DNA from 3 places in the Brevibacterium oceani genome. Region 3 is predicted to be linked to each of the others. Evidence: predicted binding sites of a transcription regulator. Region 3 holds the regulator's gene; each other region holds the start of a gene.
What was found. Region 3 encodes HrcA, which represses chaperone genes, less so after heat shock. Its sites were predicted from a motif close to TTNGCACTCGNNNNNNNCGAGTGCNAA; they were not measured.

Region 1 (7,781 bases), 850 kb from region 3:
GCACCGACGAGCACGGGCTGAAGATGCTGCAGGCCGCGAACAAGCTCGGCATCACACCCAAGGAACTCGCCGACGACAACGCGAAGAACTTCCGCGACACCCAGCTCGCCCTCGGTTCGACCTTCGACCGGTTCATCCGCACCACCGACGAAGACCACTACGAGGCGTCGAAGGCCATCTGGCGCAGGCTCGAAGAGGCCGGCGACATCTACCTCGACACCTACGCCGGCTGGTACTCCGTGCGCGACGAGGCCTACTACACAGAAGACGAAACCGAGGTCGTCGACGGTGTGCGCCTGTCCAAGGAGACCCGCACCGAGGTGACCTGGACCGAAGAGGAGTCCTACTTCTTCCGCCTGTCGAAGTACCAGGACAAGCTGCTCGAGCTGTACAAGACCCATCCCGAGTTCATCGGCCCCGATTCCCGCCGCAACGAGATTGCCTCCTTCGTCGCCTCCGGCCTCAAGGACCTCTCGGTCTCCCGCACCACCTTCGACTGGGGCGTGCCCGTCCCCGGCAACGAGAAGCACGTGATGTACGTGTGGATCGACGCTCTGACGAACTACCTCACCGCCGCCGGTTACCCCGATGACCAGGAACGTCTGAACAAATGGTGGCCCGCCGACGTCCACATCATCGGCAAGGACATCATCCGCTTCCACAGCGTCTACTGGCCCGCGTTCCTCATGAGCGCCGGCATCGAGCTGCCGAAGCGCGTCCACGCCCACGGCTTCCTCTTCAATTCCGGAGAGAAGATGTCGAAGTCCGTCGGCAACGTCGTCGACCCGCTCGACCTCGTCGACGCCTTCGGCCTGGACACGCTGCGCTTCTTCCTCTTCCGCGAGTTCTCCTACGGTCAGGACGGGTCCTACACGAAGGACTCGATCATCACCCGGAAGAACTCGGATCTGGCTAACGAGTACGGCAACCTCGCCCAGCGCTCCCTGTCGATGATCGCGAAGAACTGCGACGCGCAGGTGCCGCAGCCCGGCGTTCTCACCGAGGCGGACGAGGCCCTGCTCGCGCTCGCCCGGGCCGTACCCGACACCGCCCGCCGGCACGTCGACACCCAGGCCCTCCACCTCTACGTCGAGGCCTGCTGGAAGGTGCTGACCGAGGCCAACCGCTACTTCTCCGCACAGGAGCCGTGGAAGCTGAAGAAGACCGATCCGGACCGCATGGCCACCGTGCTGTGGGTGACGATCGAGGTCGTGCGCATCATCTCGATCCTCATCCAGCCCGTTATGCCCGATTCGGCCGGCAAGATCCTCGACCTCCTCGGTGTCCCCGAAGGTGCCGGCGAGGCCGGAGCGAAGGTCCTGCCGACTGCGGCCGAATCCGGGTCCGGTGCCGAGGCGATGGAGACCGTGACCGCAGGTGCGGGCATCGGTGTCGCCGCTGGTGCGGCGTATGCCTCGGCCGGCCTGGCACCGAATGTCGCCGAGGCGGCCGCCGGTGGGATCGCCGCCGCCGAGGTGGATCCCCGGTCCTTCGCCGCAGTCGAGTTCCCGCTCGAGCCGGGCACCCCGCTGCCGAAGCCCGAGCCCGTTTTCCCGAAGTTCGTGGAGGAGTCCGAGTAATGGCCTCGCGCGCCGCCGGAACCTATCCACCGGTGCCCGAACCGCTCGCCCACCCCGTCGTCGACACCCACACTCACCTCGACATCTGCACCGGTGTGCGGCTGCCGCTGGGGGCCGGTGAACCCGAACCCGAGGTAACCCCGAACGAGGACGAGGAGTTCCCCTCGCTCGACTTCTTCCACGACACCGCCGCCGAGGCGGGAGTCCGTCGCATCATCCAGATCGGCTGCGACCTCCCGGCAGCACGGTGGACGACCGAGCTTGTTGCCGCCCAGTACGCAGGTACCGCCGAGGCGGCCCGAGTCACCGACTCTGCCACCGTTCCCGCGCCGCCGGCCGACGGCCGGACATGGATGCTCGGGGGAGCGGCACTCCATCCGAACGAGGCGCCGCGGCTGGCCGAGCGCGGTCTGCTCGACGATGCTCTCACCGAGATCGAGACGCTCGTGGCCTCGCACGACCGCATGCGTGTGGTGGGGGAGACCGGCCTCGATTACTTCCGCACCGGAGAAGAGGGAGTGGCCGAACAGCACCGCTCCTTCCGCGCCCACATCGAGATCGCCAAGCGCACCGGACGTGCCCTGCAGATCCACGACCGCGAAGCACATGCCGATGTGCTGCGCATCCTCAAAGAGGAAGGCGCTCCCGAGGTCACGATCTTCCACTGCTTCTCCGGTGACGAAGCGATGGCTCGCGAGTGCGCAGCCGCAGGCTATTACATGTCCTTCGCCGGAAACCTCACGTTCAAGAACGCCGACGAACTGCGCCGTGCCGCGGCCGCCGCTCCGCTCGAGCTTCTGCTCACCGAGACCGACGCCCCGTTCCTCACCCCGCACCCGCACCGAGGGAAGCCCGGCGGGCCGTACCTCACCGCGATCACCGCGCGGAAGCTCGCCGAAGTGCGCGACATGAGCGAAGCGGATCTCTGCGCGGCCGTATGGGCCAACGCCGAGAGAGCCATCGGCAGCTGGGACTGAGAACCCAGGCGGTTGGGACGGGAGCTCGCGACGTGTTTCGTCACTGGGGGCGAAGGCGTGTGCGGAAGCGCCGTGCGCTGCTCAAGCCAGCCCCTGATCTGTGAGCAGGATAACGGAATGCAGGGCCGCCTCGGCGAGGGTTTGTCACGGACCTGAGAGCCCCGGAATCACAGGGAATTCCAGGTCAGGCGGGCTCTCAGCAAACTCTCACCGTTACATTTCCGTGATATTTTGCGAGCGGTGTAACGAATCGGTTACAGTGGTCAGGTCGATAAACTCTGCTCAGGGATATTTTTGTGATTGATTTTCTGAAGAACCGCAAGGTTCAGATCGCTGCTCAGGCGGTCGTGATCACCGGACTCGTCGGTGGCACGGGTGCCGTCGTGACGATGAACAAGCCTGTGACCTTGGACGTCAACGGTCAGGCCGAGGAGATTCGCACCTTCGGCGGAACCGTCGGTGACATCCTCGACAGCCATGACGTCGACGTCGACAAGCGCGACCAGGTCAAGCCCGGCGTCGGCACGAAGGTCGACCGGGACATGACGATCACGGTCAATACCGCGAAGAAGGTCTCGCTGTCGGTCGACGGTAAGAAGTCGAGCGAATGGACCAACGCGAACACCGTGGGTCAGGCACTCGCCGACCTCGGCGTCGACGCGAAGGGCGCCGACCTCAACGCCGATGCCAAGCAGCGGCTGAAGGAAGACGACAACGACATCGACGTGACCACGTCGAAGGATCTCACCGTCGTCGCCGACGGCAAGGACCACAAGGTCTCGGCTGCCGTGGGCACCGCGAAGGAAGCGCTGAAGGAATCGGGCGTCGAGCTCAAGAAGGACGACTTCCTGTCCGTGCCGATGTCCGCCGAACTCTCCGACGGACAGGTGCTCACAGTCAACCGCGTCGAGAACAAGACCGTCAAGGACAAGCAGGCCATCAAGGCCAAGGTCGAGACCAAGAAGTCCGACTCCCTCTACCAGGGTGAGACCAAGGTCGAGTCCGAGGGTAAGGACGGCGAGAAGCAGGTCGTCTACAAGGTCAAGACCATCAACGGTGAAGAGGTGAAGAAGGAGAAGAAGGACGAGAAGGTCCTCTCCGAGCCCAAGACCAAGGTCGTCATCCAGGGAACCAAGAAGAAGGAGACCCCGGCCGACACCGGCGGCTCCGACTCCGGTGGCTCCGACTCCGGCGATTCCGGTGACTCGAGCACCGGCGGCTCCGGCTCGGGCGGCGGCTCCATGAGCACCGCTGAGATCAAGGCGATGCTCGGTGGACCCGGCTCCAAGTGGTACTCGGTCGTCGAGTGCGAGTCGAACTTCGACCCCAAGGCCTCGAACGGCACCCACTTCGGTCTGTTCCAGTTCCTGCCCCAGACCTGGCACTCCATGGGAGGCAGCGGCAACCCGTCTGATGCCAGCCCGCAGGAGCAGTTCCAGCGTGCGAAGAAGCTCCAGGCCGAAGCCGGCTGGGGACAGTGGCAGTGCGCCTGATCTGAAACACTGGTCTGGGAACGCCCACAGACCGTCGGCCGCTGTTGACAACAGATATCGACAACTGAGCTGAGGTGGCCGACGCAGCGCGGGCCCCGGGAGAGATCCCGGGGCCCGCGCCTTTTGGCAAATGGATGCCTGCCTTGCTGTCAGGCTGTGCTTACTAGTCCCGGCCTGCCTACTAGTGCCGGCCTTGCTTACTACTCCCGGCCTTGCTTGCTGCTGCCAGCTTTGCTTACCGCTGCAGGCCCATGGGATGGTTGACCCAGGCTTTTGTGGGCCGGCTGCTCCGGGTGCAGCCCTCGCACCGTCCGCCGAGCAGCTCCCAGCTGCGGAATTGACCGCGGCGCCCCCGGAGATGCGTGGCGGCCCGGCGAGTTCCGGACGTTTCGTGCGGGAACCGAGTGCCGAATCCCGCACGAGACGTCCGGAACTCGGCAGGTGAGGCCGGATCGCGCCCGGGAACTCGGGAGTGGAAGTTCGGCCCGCACCGAAACTCGAAAGCTGGGGCCTGACCGCGCCGCACGAACGGACGCCGCCCCTCCTTGCCACTCGGGCGTCGGCCCATCCGCCCTTGTAGGCTCAATCTGAACTTTCGCCCAGAGCATGACGAATTGTTGGCACTCAAGTTGACCGAGTGCTAAGAGCGTTCTAGAGTCGAATTAGCACTAGCACTCAGTGAGTGCCAGTTTCATGAGACGGTCGAATCGCTCGGCACCCGCGACGACGAGAGGTTCATGGCAGCAGCCGCCGTCTGACTCAATGAAGAATGAACCCAGCGAAGGGAGAGGGCCCGATATGTCGGTCTCCATCAAGCCACTCGAAGATCGGATTGTCATCCGTCAGGTCGAAGCAGAGCAGACTACCGCCAGTGGTCTGGTCATTCCCGAAACCGCCAAGGAAAAGCCTCAGGAAGGCGAAGTTGTCGCAGTGGGCCCGGGTCGCGTTGCCGACAACGGAAACCGCGTGCCGGTCGACGTCGCCATCGGCGATAAGGTCATCTACTCCAAGTACGGAGGAACCGAAGTCAAGTACGCCGGCGAAGAGTTCCTCGTGCTCTCGGCTCGCGACGTGCTCGCCGTCATCGGCTGAATCCCCTGAACAACTAACCCACAGACAGGAGGACGAATGCCTAAGACACTGGAATTCAACGACGAAGCTCGTCGTGCGCTCGAAAAGGGCGTCAACACCCTGGCCGACACCGTCAAGGTGACGCTGGGACCCAAGGGCCGCAACGTCGTGCTCGACAAGAAGTGGGGCGCTCCCACGATCACGAACGACGGTGTGACCATCGCCCGTGAGGTCGAGGTCGACGACCCGTACGAGAACCTCGGCGCTCAGCTGGCCAAGGAAGTCGCCACCAAGACCAACGACATCGCCGGTGACGGAACCACGACTGCGACGGTGCTCGCTCAGGCCTTCGTCAACGAAGGACTGCGCAACGTCGCCGCAGGTGCCGCACCCGGTGCCCTCAAGCGCGGTATCGAGACCGCCGTCGAGGCAGTCTCCGGACAGCTCGGCACCATCGCCCGCGACGTCGCCGACTCCTCGGAGATCGCGCACGTCGCCGGTCTGTCCGCCCAGTCCGAAGAGATCGGCAAGCTCATCGCCGATGCCTTCGACAAGGTCGGCAAGGACGGCGTCATCACCATCGACGAGTCGCAGGCCGCGTCCGTCGAACTCGAAGTCACCGAGGGTATGCAGTTCGACAAGGGCTACCTCTCGCCGCACTTCGTGACCGATGCCGATCGTCAGGAGGCTGTGCTCTCCGACGCTCTCATCCTCATCAACCAGGGCAAGATCTCCAACATCCAGGAGCTCCTGCCTGTCCTGGAGAAGGTGCAGCAGGCCGGCAAGCCGCTGTTCATCATCGCCGAGGACATCGAGGGCGAGGCACTGTCGACGCTGGTCGTCAACAAGCTGCGCGGCATCATCAACGTCGCCGCCGTCAAGGCTCCCGGCTTCGGTGACCGCCGCAAGGCCATCCTCGAGGACCTCGCCGTCCTCACCGGTGGCCAGGTCGTCACCCCGGACATGGGCATGAAGCTCGACCAGATCACTCTGGAGGAGCTCGGCAACGCCCGTACCATCACCGTCACCAAGGACAACACCACGATCATCGATGGTGCAGGTTCGGACGAGGGTGTGGCCGGTCGTGTCGCTCAGATCCGCGCCGAGGTCGAGAACACCGACTCCGACTGGGACCGCGAGAAGCTGCAGGAGCGCTTGGCCAAGCTCTCCGGCGGTGTCGCCGTCATCAAGGTCGGCGCCGCCACCGAGGTGGAGCTCAAGGAGCGCAAGCACCGCGTCGAAGACGCCGTGTCCGCAACTCGTGCAGCCATCGAAGAGGGCATCGTCGCCGGCGGCGGATCGGCTCTGATCCACGCCGCGAAGGTTCTCGAAGGCAACGACCTCGGGCTGTCCGGGGACGCCGCGACGGGTGCCGACATCGTCAAGCGCGGTGTCGTCCAGCCGCTGCGGTGGATCGCCGAGAACGCCGGCCAGGACGGATACGTCGTCGTCGCCAAGGTCCAGGACCTCGAGTCCGGCCAGGGCTACAACGCCGCAATCAATGAATACGGCGACCTCATCGGCGCCGGCATCATCGACCCCGTCAAGGTCACCCGTTCGGCTCTGCGCAACGCCGCTTCGATCGCCGCCCTGGTTCTCACCACCGAGACCCTGGTCGTCGAGAAGAAGGAAGACGAGGACGAGGACTGAGCATCACCCTCGATCCGCGTCAGCTCTGACTGACCCCGGTGGCTCGGAACATCACGTTCCGGGCCACCGGCGCATTCACCCCGCACCGAGGTGGCGCTGTCCCGGACGCGTGAGATGGCGCCACACTCTGCGCTGGGCAGCCCAGTTTCCGAACTGGGCTGCCCAGCGCAGAGTGTGGCGAACCCGAGTCGCGGCCGCCCGAGGGGCTGTTCACTCGGGCGTCGTGCGCGGTTCACCTTCTGGCGACGTCTCCCCAATAAGTTGTCGCGGAGGCCCAACGCACGGGCGATACGCGGACTCTAGGGAGACATGAAACGTATTACGATGATCGGCGATGTCGGTTGGAGCCGGTTCTACCACCTCGGCGACGAGGCCATGACCGAACTCGCCATCGATGCGCTGCGCGATCGCACCGACATCGAGATCACCCTCATCGCCGGTGAACCGGAATACGCGGGACGGATGTACGGCGTCGATGCCATCCCGCGTATCGGCTTCAAACGCGATAGGAAGCCGAACATCGCACGGATGAAGAAGGTGCTCGCCCACGTCGAGGGCGAAAGCGCGGGGAGTACATTGGCCCCAGACGATCCTGCCGTCAGAATCATCGAAGCGGTCCGGAACTCCGACGCCGTGCTCGTCGCCGGAGGTGGGAACCTCAATTCGATGTTCGCTCACCACATCTACGAACGGGCGACCCTGGCAAAGATCGCACGCGCCCTCGGCAAACCGTACGCGCTGACAAGCCAGACGCTGGGACCGCTGATCTACGAGGAAGATCGGGGACTCGTCCATGATCTTCTTGCAGAAGCGCAGTTCATCGGCACACGTGAAAGCTATACCACCGACATCGCCGAAGAACTCAGCTCTGGTGAGGCGACGGTCCGTCGACAGGTGGACGACGCGTTTTCTCTCACAGCCAGTGACGACGACCGGGCAGCCGTGTCCGACCTGGCTGCCGAGCCCTTCATCCTGGCGAGCTTCGCCGAGAAGGCTTCCACCCCGATGAT
Region 2 (7,781 bases), 1.1 Mb from region 3:
TCGATGTCCGGTGCCGTGGCGATGTCGGCCAGGCGGCGGTTCATCCTGCCTGCGGCTCTGGTCGGGCTCGCTTCGCACATCACCATGATGTCGCTGACCCTGCTGCACATCGACAATGTGCTCGCCAGCCTGCTCGCGGCCACCGTCACCGGGTTCCTTTCGAGGCCGTTGGCGCTGCGGCTGGGAGCACCGGCGATCGTGCTCATGATCCCCGGCATCTACACCCTGCTGCAGGGACTGTCGATCTTCACCGCCGTCTACCAGATCGCCTCGGACTCGGAGAACGTCTCGTTCGCCGTCGGCCTGTCCTCGCTGTTCACCGCGATCCTGGCGAATGCTGCCCTGGCCGTCGGCGCGGTGTTCGGCAGCTATCTGGCACTGCCGCTGAAGAACCTCAAGAGCCGCAGCTCGGCCGAGGAGAAGGTCGAGTCGGTTCGCAGCGGAGAGCCGGTGACCGCGGTCGTCGACACCGTCCAGACCGGCGGGACGAAGACGCAGACGGGGTCGGCGCCGACCGAGTCGTGAGGGTTCAGTCGGAGCGGTCAGGCTCTGAGGCGGCAGCGCCCAGTTGTGAGGGCTCAGCCCTGAGGCGGCAGCGCCCGCTCAGCCCTGAGGCGGCAGCGCCCAGTCGATGGGCGCGATACCCTTCTGCCCGAGCAGCTCGTTGACCCGTGAGAACGGGCGGGAGCCGAAGAATCCGCGGCTGGCCGACAACGGCGACGGGTGCGGGGATTCGATGATGGCCACCTCGGCGGTGCCCGACGTCAGCAGGGGTGCGAGATTGCGGGCATCCCTGCCCCAGAGGATCGCGACGAGAGGCTGATCGCGTTCGGTCAGCGCGGCGATCGCACGTTCGGTGATCTCCTCCCAGCCTTTGCCCCGGTGGGAGGCAGGCTGTCCCGGGGCGACGGTCAGCGCCCGGTTGAGCAGCATCACGCCCTGCCGTGACCACGCACGCAGATCTCCATGGGCGGCCGGTGATATCCCGAGATCGGCCTCGAGCTCCTTGTAGATGTTGCCCAGCGACCGGGGGAGGGGGCGCACCTCGGGGTCGACGGCGAACGACAGGCCGATCGGATGCCCCGGCGTCGGGTAGGGATCCTGACCGACGATGAGGACCTTCACCTCGGCGAGCGGTTCGGCGAAGGCACGGAACACGTTCGATCCGGTGGGAAGGTACTCGCGCCCGGCGGCGAGTTCGGCGCGGAGGAAATCGCCCATCGCGTGGATGCGGTCCTCGACATCGGCGAGGGCCTCGGCCCAATCGGGGGACATGATCTCGGTCATCGGAGGCGTCGACGTCATGGGCACGAGTGTAGCGAGGCCGAGTCGGCGTGACACATCAACGGTTACCCAGGAGTGTTTGGTCGATCCGCGGTGATTTCCTTGATGAAATCGCCGCGGATCGACCAAACAACGATGTGCGGCAGGCGTGAGGTGCGCGCACCCGTGCACGTGTTTCGGTCGCCGTGCACGTGTGCACGTGCCGCAGACCGGGTGTGCGTGATCGCGTATCGATCGGGAGTATTGCCGTTCAACGCCACACGTTATGCTCGGCCTAAGGAGTTCATCGTTGAACGAAAGGACGAGAATGTCGGATTTCCCCGAGGCCAAGAACTGGAAGATGCTCATCGGCGGCGAGTGGGTCGATGCCGCTGACGGCGACACCACCGATGTCATCACCCCGATCGACCGCAACGTCGTCATCGCGAAGGTGCCCAACGGCAAGGAGGCCGACGCCGATCGTGCCGTCAAGGCCGCGCGGAAGGCCTTCCCCGAGTGGGCGGCCGTGCCGTTCAAGGAACGCCAGAAGAAGCTGCTGGCCTGCGCCGATGCGCTCGAAGCCGCCTCTGAGGAGCTGGCCCAGCTGACCGCGATCGACACCGGAAACGCGATCCGCACGCAGGCCCGCCCGGAGACCATCACCCTGGCCGACCTGTTCCGTTACATGGGCGGAGTCGCCGGAGAGGTCAAGGGCAACACCCTGCCCGCCGGTGACGGACAGCTCCAGTACACCAAGCGTGTGCCGCTGGGCGTCGTCGCGGGCATCCTGCCCTGGAACTCCCCGCTGATGATCGCGGCCTTCAAGACCCCTGCCGCGCTCGCCGCCGGCAACACGATCGTCCTCAAGTGCGCCGAGGATGCGCCGCTGACGATCCTCAAGATGGCCGAGATCATCGCCGACATCCTCCCCGCGGGTGTGCTCAACGTCGTCACCGGCAAGGGCTCGGTCATCGGTGAGGCCCTCAACGTCCACCCCGACGTCGACAAGGTCTCGTTCACCGGTTCGACGAGCGTCGGCCGTCACGTCGCCGAGGTGGCCGGTGGCCGTCTCGCGCATTCGTCGATGGAGCTCGGCGGCAAGTCCCCGAACATCATCTTCCCGGACTCGAACGACGACGACACCCTCCAGCAGGTGCTGCTGTCGACTCGCTTCGCCCGCCAGGGACAGTCCTGCACGATGGGCTCGCGCCTCTTCCTCCACGAAGACATCTACGATGACTTCCTCGCCAAGCTCGTCGATGCCGTGTCGAAGATGAAGGTCGGCGACCCTCGCGATGAGGACTCCGACATCGGCTGCATCATCAACCAGAAGCAGTACGACCAGGTCGCTTCCTACATCGAGATGGGCAAGTCGATGGACGGCGTCGAGATCGCCTACGACGGCTCCGATTCGCTCGAAGTCGGCGAGCCCGGCTTCTACCATGCACCCGTGATCTTCTCGAAGGCCAAGAACGACTGGCAGACCAGCCGCGAAGAGATCTTCGGTCCCGTCCTCTCGGTCATTCCGTGGAAGGACATCGACGAGGTCATCGAGATGGCCAATGATTCCGACTTCGGTCTCGCGGCCTTCGTCTTCACGAAGAACGTCGACGCGGCGTTGACCATGGCCAACCGCATCGAGTCCGGCTGGGTCCAGGTCAACCAGGGCGGCGGCCAGCTGGCCGGCCAGTCCTACGGCGGCATGAAGACCTCCGGCTTCGGTCGCGAAGCCTCGCTCGAAGGCATGCTCGAGGGCTTCACCCAGATCAAACAGGTCAACATCCGCATCCGCTGAGCGGATACGCTCGCCGAGGTGGGGCATCCTCGCCGAGGTGGCCCGCCTTCCCCGAGGTGGCCAGCCCGGCCGGGACCGGACCCCGAGTCCGGGGATGGGCCCCCCTGAGGCGGGGCCGCCTCGGCGAATGACCCCGTCACTCACCCCGTCTCAGCGCACAACAATCAGGTGTGCTGCGGCGGGGTGGTGCGGTTCTCGACGGGCGTCGCGAGGGACCTCACAGCTTCGGCGGCGCGCCGAAAATTTCGGTCCCGTCGATCGGGCGATAATATAGAAGCACAGTCACCTCTCGAAGGAGCACATCCCCTATGCCGCCGAACAACGACACCTCAGAACTGAGCGAGCTCGAGGTGGCCGTTCTCGAATTCGAGCGGCGGTGGTGGAAATACGGTGGAGCCAAGGATCACGCGATCCGTGAGCGATTCGACATGTCGGCCACCAGCTACTTCCAGATACTGAACTCGCTTCTGGACAACCCTGCCGCTCTGGCCAGCGATCCGATGCTGGTCAAGCGCCTTCGCCGGATCCGCACCACGCGGCAGAGCGAGCGCGCCCAAGCCCGCGTCTCGAGGTAGATATGACCGACGAATTCGACGAGATCGAGCCCGGCCGGCGCAGCGGCGCCCATCGACAGGAATCCGCAGCGTCGTCGAACATCGGTGCCATCTCTCTGGTCATCGTGCTCGCGCTCGTCGCGGTCCTGCTCGTCGTGGCCGCCATCAACATCATCTTCTCCTCGATGGGCAATCCCGAGTCGAAGATCGCCGACCCGCCGGCCTCGGAGTCCGCCTCGTCCGAGCCCTCGCCGAGCGAGAGCGAAGTCAACGTCGCCGACGATTCGATCACCGTCGACGTCCTCAACGGCTCCGGCGTCTCCGGCGCCGCGAAGAAGTTCTCCGAAGCAGTCGAAGACAAGGGCTGGAAGCTCGGCCAGGTCGGCAACTATTCGACGAACCTCACCGACTCGACCGTGTACTACAACGGCGAGGACAACGCGTCGCAGGCCAAGCTCGTCGCGAAGTCGCTGGGCATCTCGGCCACAGAGGCCTCCTCGGACTTCGATGCCGACGTCACCGTGGTCATCTGCTCGGACATCGCCGACCGTGGGCCCGAATCGGGTGGAGAGAGCACAGAGGGCGCCGACTCCTCCGACGGCTGATGACTGCCGCGTTCCCCACGTGAACAGGGCGAAAAGCCTAAGGTAACGAATCTATAACAGTGTTGAGCGACCCCGGGTGGGGTGCGCGGCTGCGGTAGAGTGGCACCAGCTAGGCAAGCACAGCACCTTGTGTTCTATTCGTGCTTCACCGAGATTATTCTCCCGAGGTCAATGAGAGAAGTCGCGGGGTCGGTTGAGTTTTACTAGCTTCCGCAGCTCGATGCGGTCGCCCGATCGCGGCTGATCTGCGGGATTTCAATGGCACTGCACTGTATGGAGAAGTAATGGCACAAGGTACCGTCAAGTGGTTCAACGCTGAAAAGGGCTATGGATTCATCACCCTCGAAGGCGACAACCAGGACGTGTTCGTTCACTGGAGCGCAATCCAGATGGACGGCTACCGCTCTCTCGAAGAGGGCCAGCAGGTTCAGTTCGAAGTTGGAGAAGGACAAAAGGGTCCTCAGGCGGAGTCCGTCACCCTCCTCTGAGACTGGCTGCTGATAAGCACAGTTTTCTGATCCGCTGTACGGCGAGGCCCGAACGACCATGTGGTCGACCGGACTGACCGTGCGCGGGGAGAGCGCCGATCAGGCAACTGCTCGGCGCTTTTCAGCGCCCGGACTCAGTGGTGCTATTGGAGGCCGTGGGTTGCGCGGAATGAGGCACTCCGAATAGCCGAGGGTGCGGGCGACGACTATAGATGCGAACAGGCACACTTTACGCCGAGTAGCCCAAGGCCGAACTTGAGCTATTCGGCGTAAGTTGTGCCGATTCGTCGTTTGCGCGTGTAGGGCGCGTGGATCGCAAGGCGGCGGTACTCGGTGTGTGCGGTCGTGAGGTGGCGAAGCAGCGCGGCAGCGTGGCAGAGGCGCTGGGCCAGTGGCTGTTTCGCGCTGGGCCGAACCGCCTCGGCGATGGTTGAGTACTAGCCCTGAAAGCGGTTGCCGCGACGCTCAGGACGGCCGCTCGGGCGCCCGCAGGCCCCGAGAATCCGCGGATGAGGACCGTGATCCTGCTCGGTCAGCTCGCGAACGTGCGACGACATGACCGCGATCGCCTGCCTGCCTCCACTGTGACGACAGACGACGAATATTTGCACTCGCATAGTGAGAGTGCTAAATCTAGTACTGGTGAAAACCGATGGGTTCCCACCAGTCGTCTCGAGAGCGTGGTCCTTATGTGGAATGGAACATGCGGACACACTCTCTGCCGTCGCGGGCGCTGATGACTGCTCTGGATTCCCACTCCACTCCATCAGGGAGGATCTAAGCCACTATGGCAAAGATGATTGCATTCGACGAAGAAGCTCGTCGGGGACTTGAAGCTGGCCTCAACCAGCTCGCGGACGCGGTCAAGGTGACCCTTGGACCCCGCGGTCGCAATGTCGTGCTCGAAAAGCAGTGGGGCGCACCGACCATCACCAACGATGGCGTCTCCATTGCCAAGGAGATCGAACTCGAGGACCCCTACGAGAAGATCGGCGCCGAACTCGTCAAGGAAGTCGCCAAGAAGACTGACGACGTCGCAGGCGACGGAACCACCACCGCTACCGTGCTCGCTCAGGCTCTCGTCCGCGAAGGCCTGCGCAACGTGGCAGCCGGTGCTGATCCGCTCAGCCTCAAGCGCGGCATCGAGAAGGCAGTGGAAGCTGTCACCGGTGTCCTGCTGAACAACGCCATCGACATCGAGACCAAGGAACAGATCGCCGCCACCGCAGGCATCTCCGCTGGAGATCCCGCCATCGGTGAACTGATCGCCGAGGCCATCGACAAGGTCGGCAAGGAAGGCGTCGTCACCGTCGAGGAGTCCAACACCTTCGGACTCGAACTCGAACTGACCGAGGGTATGCGCTTCGACAAGGGCTACATCTCCGGTTACTTCGTCACCGACACCGATCGCCAGGAAGCTGTCCTTGAGGATCCCTACATCCTCATCGTCAACTCCAAGATCTCGAACGTGAAGGACCTGCTGCCCGTCCTCGAGAAGGTCCAGCAGTCCAACAAGCCGCTGTTCATCATCGCCGAAGACGTCGAGGGCGAAGCCCTGGCCGTCCTGGTGCTCAACAAGCTCAAGGGCACCTTCAAGTCCGTCGCCGTCAAGGCTCCGGGCTTCGGCGACCGCCGTAAGGCGCAGCTGGCCGACATCGCCATCCTCACCGGTGGACAGGTCGTGTCCGAGGAGGTCGGGCTCAAGCTCGACAGCGTGACCACCGATCTGCTGGGCACCGCCCGCAAGGTCGTCATCACCAAGGACGAGACCACCATCGTCGAGGGCGCAGGAGACGCCGAGGAGATCGCCGGACGGGTCGCTCAGATCCGCGCCGAGATCGAGAACTCGGACTCCGACTACGACCGTGAGAAGCTGCAGGAGCGCCTGGCCAAGCTGGCCGGCGGTGTCGCAGTCATCAAGGCCGGAGCCGCCACCGAGGTTGAGCTCAAGGAAACCAAGCACCGCATCGAAGATGCTGTGCGCAACGCCAAGGCTGCTGTGGAAGAGGGAATCGTCGCCGGTGGCGGCGTCGCCCTGATCCAGGCGGGCAAGGCTGCCTTCGGAGACCTCGCACTCGAGGGAGACGAAGCAACCGGTGCGAACATCGTCAAGGTCGCCATCGAAGCCCCGCTCAAGCAGATCGCCACGAACGCCGGCCTCGAAGCCGGTGTGGTCGCCGACAAGGTCGCGAACCTCGAGCCCGGATTCGGCCTCAACGCCGCAACCGGTGACTACGAGGATCTGCTGGCCGCCGGCATCAACGACCCGGTCAAGGTGACCCGCTCGGCCCTGCAGAACGCCGCCTCGATCGCCGGTCTGTTCCTCACCACCGAGTCGGTCGTCGCCGACAAGCCCGAAAAGGCCGCCGCAGGTGCAGACGCAGCTGCCGGCATGGACGGCATGGGTGGAATGGGCGGCATGGGCTTCTGATCTGACCTCACCGTCAGATCAGCCCCGCTGTTCGATCGGCCGTGCCGGTATCCGCAAGGGTGCCGGCACGGCCGTTTTCATACCCGGTTCACAGGCGCCATGCGCGATTCCGCGGGTGCCATGGTCCCCGACGAGGAGGCGCCGAGGGTGCCCGGCGTCGGGCGATTCGCTTCAGCAGTGCCCTCGGCTATTGTCCGCGCGGATGCCCCCGCATAGGCTGGGCGCATGACTTTCACCGGCACCGATGCCTGCGGAAACAGCCCGAAGAACGTCTTCGTCGCCGAGTTCGAAGAGAACCTCTTCAATGGAGTCAGCGATTCTCTCGCCGAGTCGGTCGCTGAGGACTGCGTGCTCCAGATCGTCCGGACCGAGGGAGTCCGGACCGCCACCGGCCGTGACGAAGTCGTCGACGCGCTGCTGGAGCTCTCGGCGCATTCGCCCGAGGTCGGCCACCTCGAAGCCGCGATCACCCACGGCAAGGCCGCGGCCGCCTGGGGCTATTGGCAGGCCGAATCAGACAGCGATGACCTCAGGCACTTCTCCCACACGATGTGGTTCACCACGCACAAGGCGCAGGACTTCGGACAGATCAGGGTCTTCCAGGCCTGAGGAGCCGATCGGGATGGCCGGCTACCGGCAACAGTC
Region 3 (7,781 bases):
CGATGAGGACGACCTGGCCGACAAGTACGAGATCGCCGATGCCGCGATGACTGCGGCGGGCCTGCACTGGTACGAGGTGAGCAACTGGTCGACAGGGCCTGAGACCCGATGTGAACACAACATGGCGTATTGGCGCAATGCCGACTGGTGGGGCTTCGGCCCGGGTGCGCATTCCCATGTCGGGGGAGTGCGGTTCTGGAACGCGAAGCACCCCCGAGCCTGGTCCGACCGGCTGCTGGCGGGGGAGTCTCCGGCGATCGGCCGGGAGGTCCTCGACGATGCGACCCGAGAGATCGAACGGATCATGCTCGCCGCTCGCATCGACGACGAACTGCGCCTCGACTCCTTGGCCCCCGGCAGTGCGCAGGCCGTGCGCACCTTCGTCAAGCAGGGACTGCTGGATCCCGACGGAGTCTCAGCGGGCTGGTTCCGACCCACCCTGCAGGGGCGTCTGCTCGCCGACCATATGGTGCGAATCCTCACCGAGTACGTCTGAACGGACCATGCGCCCGAACGGGCTTGTTCGAGGAAGAAGACGAAACCGGGCCGCTCCCTGAATGCGGAAGCGGCCCGGAGGCGGGGCTGAGGGGAAGTCCTACTTGACGAGCTGGATGCTCATCGGAACCTTGTAGACCTCTCCCTTGTTGGCTGCCACAGCAGCGATGATCATGAAGACGAGAGCGACGATCCAGATGACGAAGTAGAGGATCGCGCCGAATCCGAAGGTGATCACTGCGAAGATGTCCGCCACGATGTAGGCGATGATCAGCGTCAGCTGGAAGTTCAGCGACTGGCGGGCCTGTTCGCGGATGAACGGCGACTCGTCCTTCTTCACAAGGAAGACGATGAGCGGGACGATCCACGCGGTGAAGATCGCTCCCACCTGTGTCCACGTCGCCGTGGAGCGCTCGGACGGCGAAGGCTGCCAGAAGCCCGCCGAACCCGGGCCGTAGGCCTGCGGAGGCAGGGCCCGCGAATCGAACGCTCTGGTATTCGCCGCCGAGCCGGGGCCGTAGCCCTGCGGGCCGCCGTAGCCCTGCTGGGAGCCGTACGCCTGCTGGCTGCCGTATCCGGGCTGCGATCCGTAGGGTGATTGCGAGCCGGGCTGCTGCGATCCGTAGACAGGCTGACCACCCGGTTGCTGAGAACCGTACTGCGGCTGGGAGCCGTAAGGCTGCTGGGAACCCTGCTGAGTGTATGGCTGCTGTGGCCCCGACTGAGCGGAGTAGTCCGGAGGCATCGGCTGTGCTCGGTTGTCGTTCGGCTGCTGGGGGTTGTCCGACATTAGCGTCCCTTCTCACGTCTGCGTCACACCACACTAGCCCAGTCTCTCCGCCGGAGAGTGTCTCCGAGGTGAACGGGGCCGAGCGCGATTACGGTGTCAGGAACAAGATTACTTGACGAACTCGAAGACGAGGGGGATCTTGTAGCCCTCTCCGCGGTTGGCCGCGATGCCGGCGATGATGTAGAGGACCGAGTACACCAGCGGGATGACGAAGGCACCGAAGACGATGAACATCCCGAGTCCGAAGGTGACGAAGGAGAGGACGAACCCGAAGAACATCAGGATCAGCGTCGCCGCCGTGGTGGCGATCGTGTTCGTGATCATCGCGTTGAGGCCCTGACGCGTGTGTTCGCGGACGAATGGCGACTCGTCCTTCTTGACGAGGAACATGATGAGAGGGAGGTATCCGAAGAGAAGAGTGCCCAGATGCGACCACATCGCGGTGGTTCGCTCCCGCTCACCGGCCATCCAGAACAGTTCGGAGCCCGGACCGTACGCGGCATCGGGAAGAGCCTGAGAATCGAAGAGCGCGGGATTGACGCCAGGCTGGGGCGGACCGAAACCGGGCTGCTGCCCATAATTCGGCTGCCCATAGTTCTGCTGCGGGCCCTGCGACGACTGGGGTCCAGCAGCTTGTCCGTAGTTCGGCGGCATGGGGCGGCCGCTGTTCGGCGGTTGGGGGTTGAACGACATGATGGTCCTTTCACTGCCTCTGTCGTTTCACACTATCCCAGCGCCGTGTGCCGAGACATGCCGAAAAGACCCGATCGTGTTCCAACTCGGCAACACGTCTCAGCCGACGGTGACGAAGTCGATGAGCTCCTCGACGCGTCCGGACAGAGTCGGTTCGACGTCGGCGATCGTGCTCACCTTCCCGAGGATCCGCACCCACCCCCGGGCGACATCGCGATGATCGGCATGCGGCCAGCCGATGCGCCGCAGGATCCCGGTCTTCCAATCCTCGCCGCGGGGCACGACCGGCCACTCCCTGATCCCGACCACATGCGGTTTGACCGCCTGCCAGATGTCGACATACGGGTGGCCGATGATGTGGACGACATCGCGGTATCGAGGATCCGCGCGCACCGCCTCGGCGATCTTGGACTCCTTCGTCCCGGTCACGAGGTGATCGGCAAGGACCCCCACCCGATGATCCTTGTCGGGGCCGAAGGCCGCGAGCTTGTCGGCGACGTCGTCCAGACCGCCGAGCGGTTCGACGACGACGCCCTCGATGCGCAGGTCATCGCCCCAGATCTTCTCGACCAGCTCCGCATCGTGTTTGCCCTCGACCCAGATCCGGGAACCGCGGGCCACGCGCGCCTTCGCTCCCTCCACCGCACGCGAGCCCGAGGCAGTGCGGCCCGGAGTGGTCGCCTTCTTCTTCGCGGGCAGGCGGACATCGACGGGCTGGCCCTCGAGAAGGAACCCCGGCCCCAGCGGAAAGGCGCGCACCTTGCCCGCCCGATCCTCGAGATTGACGACGACTCCCGCGGTGGTCTTCTCGGCGCCGACCACTGCGCCGACGTACCCGCTCATCGCGTCCTCGAGCACCATCCCGAGCCCGAGCTCGACGGGTCGGGACTTCTTCGGACGGTGTGAGGAGGGGGAGCTGCCGGAGAGGACGTCGGGTCCGTAGCGATCGAAAGCATTCACGCTCACCCACGATAATGGGCAGCCGGCGAATATTCCCGGTGCCCCACCGCGGCGCGCCGGACGGCACGTCCGGAAAGGCGTGCCGGACAGCGCTCCCGCGACGTGCCGCACGACACATCCTGATAGGAGTGCCGGACGACACATCGCCGAGCGCGTGCCGGACGGCACGCCCCAGACGTGAAATCGACTGCCAAGAAGCGTAGAATTGGCACTCAGTGCTAGCGAGTGCCAAACGTGTGGGGAGGTCAGCGATGAACGACAGCAGGAGAGCTCAGGTGCTGCGCGCCATCGTCGAGGACTTCGTCGCCACGAACGAACCCGTCGGTTCGAAGGCCATCGTCCAGCGGCACACCCTCGGGGTGTCGCCGGCGACGATTCGCAACGACATGGCCCAGCTCGAGCAGGACGGGTACATCGCTCAGCCCCACACCTCCGCCGGTCGGATCCCGACCGACCTCGGCTATCGGATGTTCGTCGATCGCATCGACGAGTTCAAACCGCTCACGCAGGCCGAACGGCGTGCGATCTTCCAGCTCATCGACGGCGACGTCGAACTCGACGAGATGCTCGACCGCACCGTGCGCGTGCTCTCGGGTCTGACCCACCAGGTCGCGCTCATCCAGTACCCGACTGTGTCGCTGGCCCGCATCAAGCACATCGAGATCGTCGGGCTCGGACCGAACCGCGTCCTCGTCGTCCTCATCACCGACGCCGGCCAGGTCGAGCAGAAGACCGTGACCGTGGCGCAGGGACTCGATGACGACGGAGTGCGTGCGCTGCGCGACCGCATCAACGTCGAGTTCTCCGGCAAGAAGCTCTCCCGAGTCATGGGGGAGGCCGGAGCATCGTCACAGACCCCGACCGGCGCCGAGGCGGACTCCGCCGATGCCGTCGATCCCGACGTTGGCGAGGTGGAGAAGGTCAGGGCCGCTGTCGTCGACCTGGTCGCCGCGACCCGGGAGGACCGACTCATCATGGCCGGCACCGCGAACCTCGCCCGGTCCGGACGCGAATTCGGTGAGCAGATGGCCCCGATCCTCGAGGCCTTCGAGGAACAGGTCGTGCTGCTGCGGCTGCTGACTTCGATGGCCGAGGACCACGATGAGATCAGCGTGCGCATCGGACGTGAGAACACTCACGAATCGTTCAGTTCGACATCGGTCGTGGCCGCCGAATATGGTCATGACGCAGGTTCCTCGGCCCGCCTGGCGGTGCTGGGGCCGACGCGGATGGACTACCCGACGACGATCTCGGCCGTCAGGGCAGTGGCGAAGTATGTGTCCTCGCTCCTCGATCGAGGATGAAGCGACACCGCACCGGACCGGGCCCCGAGCCCGCCACCATGAACACGAAGAACACACACCACCAGGGAGAGAGAAGTTTCTGTGGCCGATCACTATGAAACACTCGGAGTGTCCAAGGACGCTTCCGCGGCTGAGATCAAGTCGTCGTACCGGAAGCTGGCACGCAAGTACCACCCGGACGTCAACCCCGGCCACGAAGACGAATTCAAGGCCATCTCGCTGGCCTACGATGTGCTCTCCGATCCGGAGAAGCGCCGCAACTACGATATGGGCGGCGGAGAGAACGGCCAAGGCGGATTCCCCGGCGGCGGCGGATTCGGAGGCTTCGGAGACATCTTCGAGACCTTCTTCGGCGGTGGCGGCGGGCAGGCCGGCGGCCCGATCCCACGCACCCAGCGCGGCAAGGACGCCCTCGTCGGTGTCAACATCGACCTGAAGACCGCGGCCTTCGGCGGGACCGTCGACCTCGACGTGACCACCGCCGTCGTGTGTGAGACCTGCTCGGGTGCCGGCACCCAGGAAGGCACCTCGGTCGAGACCTGCAGCCTGTGCCACGGAGCCGGCAGCGTCCAGCGTATGACCCGGACCCTGCTGGGTCAGATGGTCACGAACCAGACCTGCAACTCCTGCCACGGCTTCGGCACCGTCATCCCCAACCCCTGCCTCAACTGCCAGGGCGACGGCCGGGTGCGCAAGCAGCGGACGATGAAGATCCGCATCCCCGCCGGAGTCTCCGACGGAACCCGCATCCAGCTGAGCAGCCAAGGCGAGGTCGGACCCGGCGGCGGACCCGCCGGCGACCTCTTCGTCGAGGTCATGGTCACCCGCCACGAGGTGTTCCAGCGCGACGGTGACAACCTCCGCGCCTCGGTGTCCGTGCCGATGACCGCCGCCGCTCTCGGCGCGACCATTCCGTTCGAGACCTTCGACGGCGCCCAGGACCTCAGCATCGCCCCGGGCACCCAGTCGGGCACGGTCGTCAAGCTGACCGGTCTCGGCGCCTCCCGTCTGCGCTCGGAGACCCGCGGCGACCTGCTCATCACCGTCGACGTGCACACGCCGGACAAGCTCGACGACGAACAGCGCGAACTGTTCGAAAAGCTCGCCGAGCTGCGCGGTGAAGAGGCCCCACGGGCTCAGATCACCACCGAGAAGTCCGGCATGTTCTCCCGCATGCGTGAGAGGTTCGCCGGTCGGTGAGTCTGCCCGTCTTCCACACCGCTGCCGCCGTCGAGGCGGTGCCCGGTCACGTCCTCACCGTCGGTGAGGACGTCGCCGGACACGCGGTGCGAGTGCGTCGGATCGGCCCCGGTGAGCAGATCGAGGTCGTCGACGGTCAGGGCACACGTGCCCGCGGACAGGTCACGGCCGCCTCGGCGACGGGCATGGATATCGAAGTCACAGCGGTCACGCGCGAGGACGAGCCCCGTCCCCGCCTGGTCCTCGTCCAAGCCCTGGCGAAGGGCGACCGGGACCTGCAGGCCATCGAGGCGGCCACGGAGATCGGCGTCGACGAGGTCATTCCCTGGGCCGCAGAACGTTCGATCGCCGACTGGCCGGCGAAGAAGCGGGAGAAGATGGCGGCGAAGTGGGAGAACCTGCTCCACGCAGCATCCCTGCAGGCGAGACGCTCCCGCTTCCCCCGACTGCACGAACTCGTCCGCGGCACCGCACTGACCCGCTCGCTGGGCAGGTCGGATGCGGTGTTCGTCCTCCACGAGACTGCGCAGACGAGACTCTCCGAGGCACTTGCCGAACTCGGCTCCGGCAGCACACCCACACGACCACCCGAACGCATCGTCCTCATCGTCGGTCCAGAGGGCGGCATCAGCGACGGCGAACTCGATGCCCTCATCGGTGCCGACGCACAGCCGGTGCTGCTCGGGCCCACTATTCTGCGCTCCTCCTCGGCCGGATCGGCCGGCCTCGTCATGGCCCAGAATTCATTGGGCCGTTGGTGAGCCGAGCGACTACGATGGAAGCACACACAGGCGCCGTCTGAGAGGGCGGCCCCGCACGCGAAGGAACATTCTGGACATCACCCCCACCACGAACCCTGCGAACACCACCGACCAGCAGGCACCCGGCGGCGACGGCACCGATGCCGCAGCGTCCGGCAGCGACAGCGTCCGCCTCGTCATCCCCGACTCCATCGATCTCGTCGAATTCTTCGGACCCGGGGAGGCGAACCTGCGAGTGCTGGAGAAGACCTTCAGCGACCTCGACATCCACGTCCGAGCCAACCAGGTCCAGGCCGCCGGCGATCCGAAGCGCCTCGAGGCCTTCGTCGGTGTCATCGGAGAGCTGAAGAAGCTTCACGCGGCGGGACACCGCATCAACGAGGAGACGATCGAGCGCGTCACGTCGTTCTCCGCGGAGGGGGCGGCCGCCTCGGCGGTGCTGGGCACGAACATCCTGTCCACGCGGGGCAAGTCGATCCGACCGAAGACGATGGGCCAGCACGACTACGTCAAGGCCATCCGCAATCACACGATCACCTTCGGCATCGGTCCCGCCGGCACGGGCAAGACCTACCTGGCGATGGCCATGGCCGTCAACGCCCTCCAGCACAAGGAGGTCTCGCGGATCATCCTCACCCGGCCCGCCGTCGAGGCCGGAGAGTCGCTGGGCTACCTGCCGGGCACACTCAACGAGAAGATCGACCCCTATGTGCGCCCTCTCTACGATGCGCTGCACGATATGGTCGACCCCGAATCCATCCCGCTGCTCATCGAGACCGGCACGATCGAGGTCGCACCGCTGGCGTACATGCGCGGACGGACCCTCAACGACGCCTTCATCATCCTCGACGAGGCGCAGAACACCACGGCCGAGCAGATGAAGATGTTCCTCACGCGACTGGGATTCGGCTCCCGGATGGTCGTCACCGGCGACATCTCGCAGATCGACTTGCCGGGCAAGACCCGCAGCGGCCTCAAGGTCGTCCGCGACATCCTCAGCGGAATCGAGGACCTGCAGTTCTGCGAGCTCGGCAGCAAGGACGTCGTCCGGCATTCGCTGGTGACGAAGATCGTCGACGCCTACGACCTGTGGGGGAGTGCCGAATGAACACCGAGCTGCTCAATGAGACCGACGCCGAGGTCGACCTCGACGAGGTCGTGGCGCTGACCGAATACTTAGGCGAGGCCCTGCACATGCACCCGGGCGCCGAACTGGCCGTGACCATGGTCGACACCGAGGCCATGTCCGAACTCCACGTGAACTGGATGGACCTCGAAGGTCCGACCGACGTCATGTCCTTTCCCATGGACCAGCTCCACCGGGGCGAACCCGACCGTCCCACCGAAGGCCAGATGGGCGACATCATCATCTGCCCCGAGGTGGCCCGCACCCAGGCCGAGACGGCCGGGCATTCGACGATGGACGAGATCCTGCTGCTGACCGTGCACGGATTCCTCCACCTGCTCGGCTACGACCACGGCGAGCCCGAGGAACGCGAGGAGATGTTCGCTCTCCAACGGCATCTGCTGCTGACCTTCTTCGCCGCCCGCTACGACGGCCGCACCGACATCCCCACC

Region 1: groES (co-chaperone GroES) is a predicted target of HrcA. The motif match lies at 4,668-4,694, and genes of this name have one in related genera.
Region 2: groL (chaperonin GroEL) is a predicted target of HrcA. The motif match lies at 5,310-5,336, and genes of this name have one in related genera.

What each region holds. Positions count from the first base shown of each region.
Region 1 is NZ_CP072846.1:3,190,253-3,198,033, reverse strand. It holds gene metG (methionine--tRNA ligase) at 1-1,580, shown strand, start outside; gene J9314_RS14175 (TatD family hydrolase) at 1,580-2,557, shown strand; gene J9314_RS14170 (resuscitation-promoting factor) at 2,854-4,050, shown strand; gene groES (co-chaperone GroES) at 4,849-5,142, shown strand; gene groL (chaperonin GroEL) at 5,179-6,771, shown strand; gene J9314_RS14155 (polysaccharide pyruvyl transferase family protein) at 7,081-7,781, shown strand, end outside.
Region 2 is NZ_CP072846.1:3,484,494-3,492,274, reverse strand. It holds gene J9314_RS15560 (threonine/serine exporter family protein) at 1-525, shown strand, start outside; gene J9314_RS15555 (uracil-DNA glycosylase) at 604-1,305, opposite strand; gene J9314_RS15550 (aldehyde dehydrogenase family protein) at 1,592-3,058, shown strand; gene J9314_RS15545 (DUF3263 domain-containing protein) at 3,367-3,633, shown strand; gene J9314_RS15540 (LytR C-terminal domain-containing protein) at 3,636-4,217, shown strand; gene J9314_RS15535 (cold-shock protein) at 4,502-4,705, shown strand; gene groL (chaperonin GroEL) at 5,493-7,136, shown strand; gene J9314_RS15525 (hypothetical protein) at 7,362-7,745, shown strand.
Region 3 is NZ_CP072846.1:2,336,556-2,344,336, reverse strand. It holds gene hemW (radical SAM family heme chaperone HemW) at 1-496, shown strand, start outside; gene J9314_RS10450 (DUF4870 domain-containing protein) at 596-1,285, opposite strand; gene J9314_RS10445 (DUF4870 domain-containing protein) at 1,394-1,978, opposite strand; gene J9314_RS10440 (DUF3097 domain-containing protein) at 2,078-2,944, opposite strand; gene hrcA (heat-inducible transcriptional repressor HrcA) at 3,190-4,242, shown strand; gene dnaJ (molecular chaperone DnaJ) at 4,324-5,442, shown strand; gene J9314_RS10425 (16S rRNA (uracil(1498)-N(3))-methyltransferase) at 5,439-6,203, shown strand; gene J9314_RS10420 (PhoH family protein) at 6,280-7,311, shown strand; gene ybeY (rRNA maturation RNase YbeY) at 7,308-7,781, shown strand, end outside.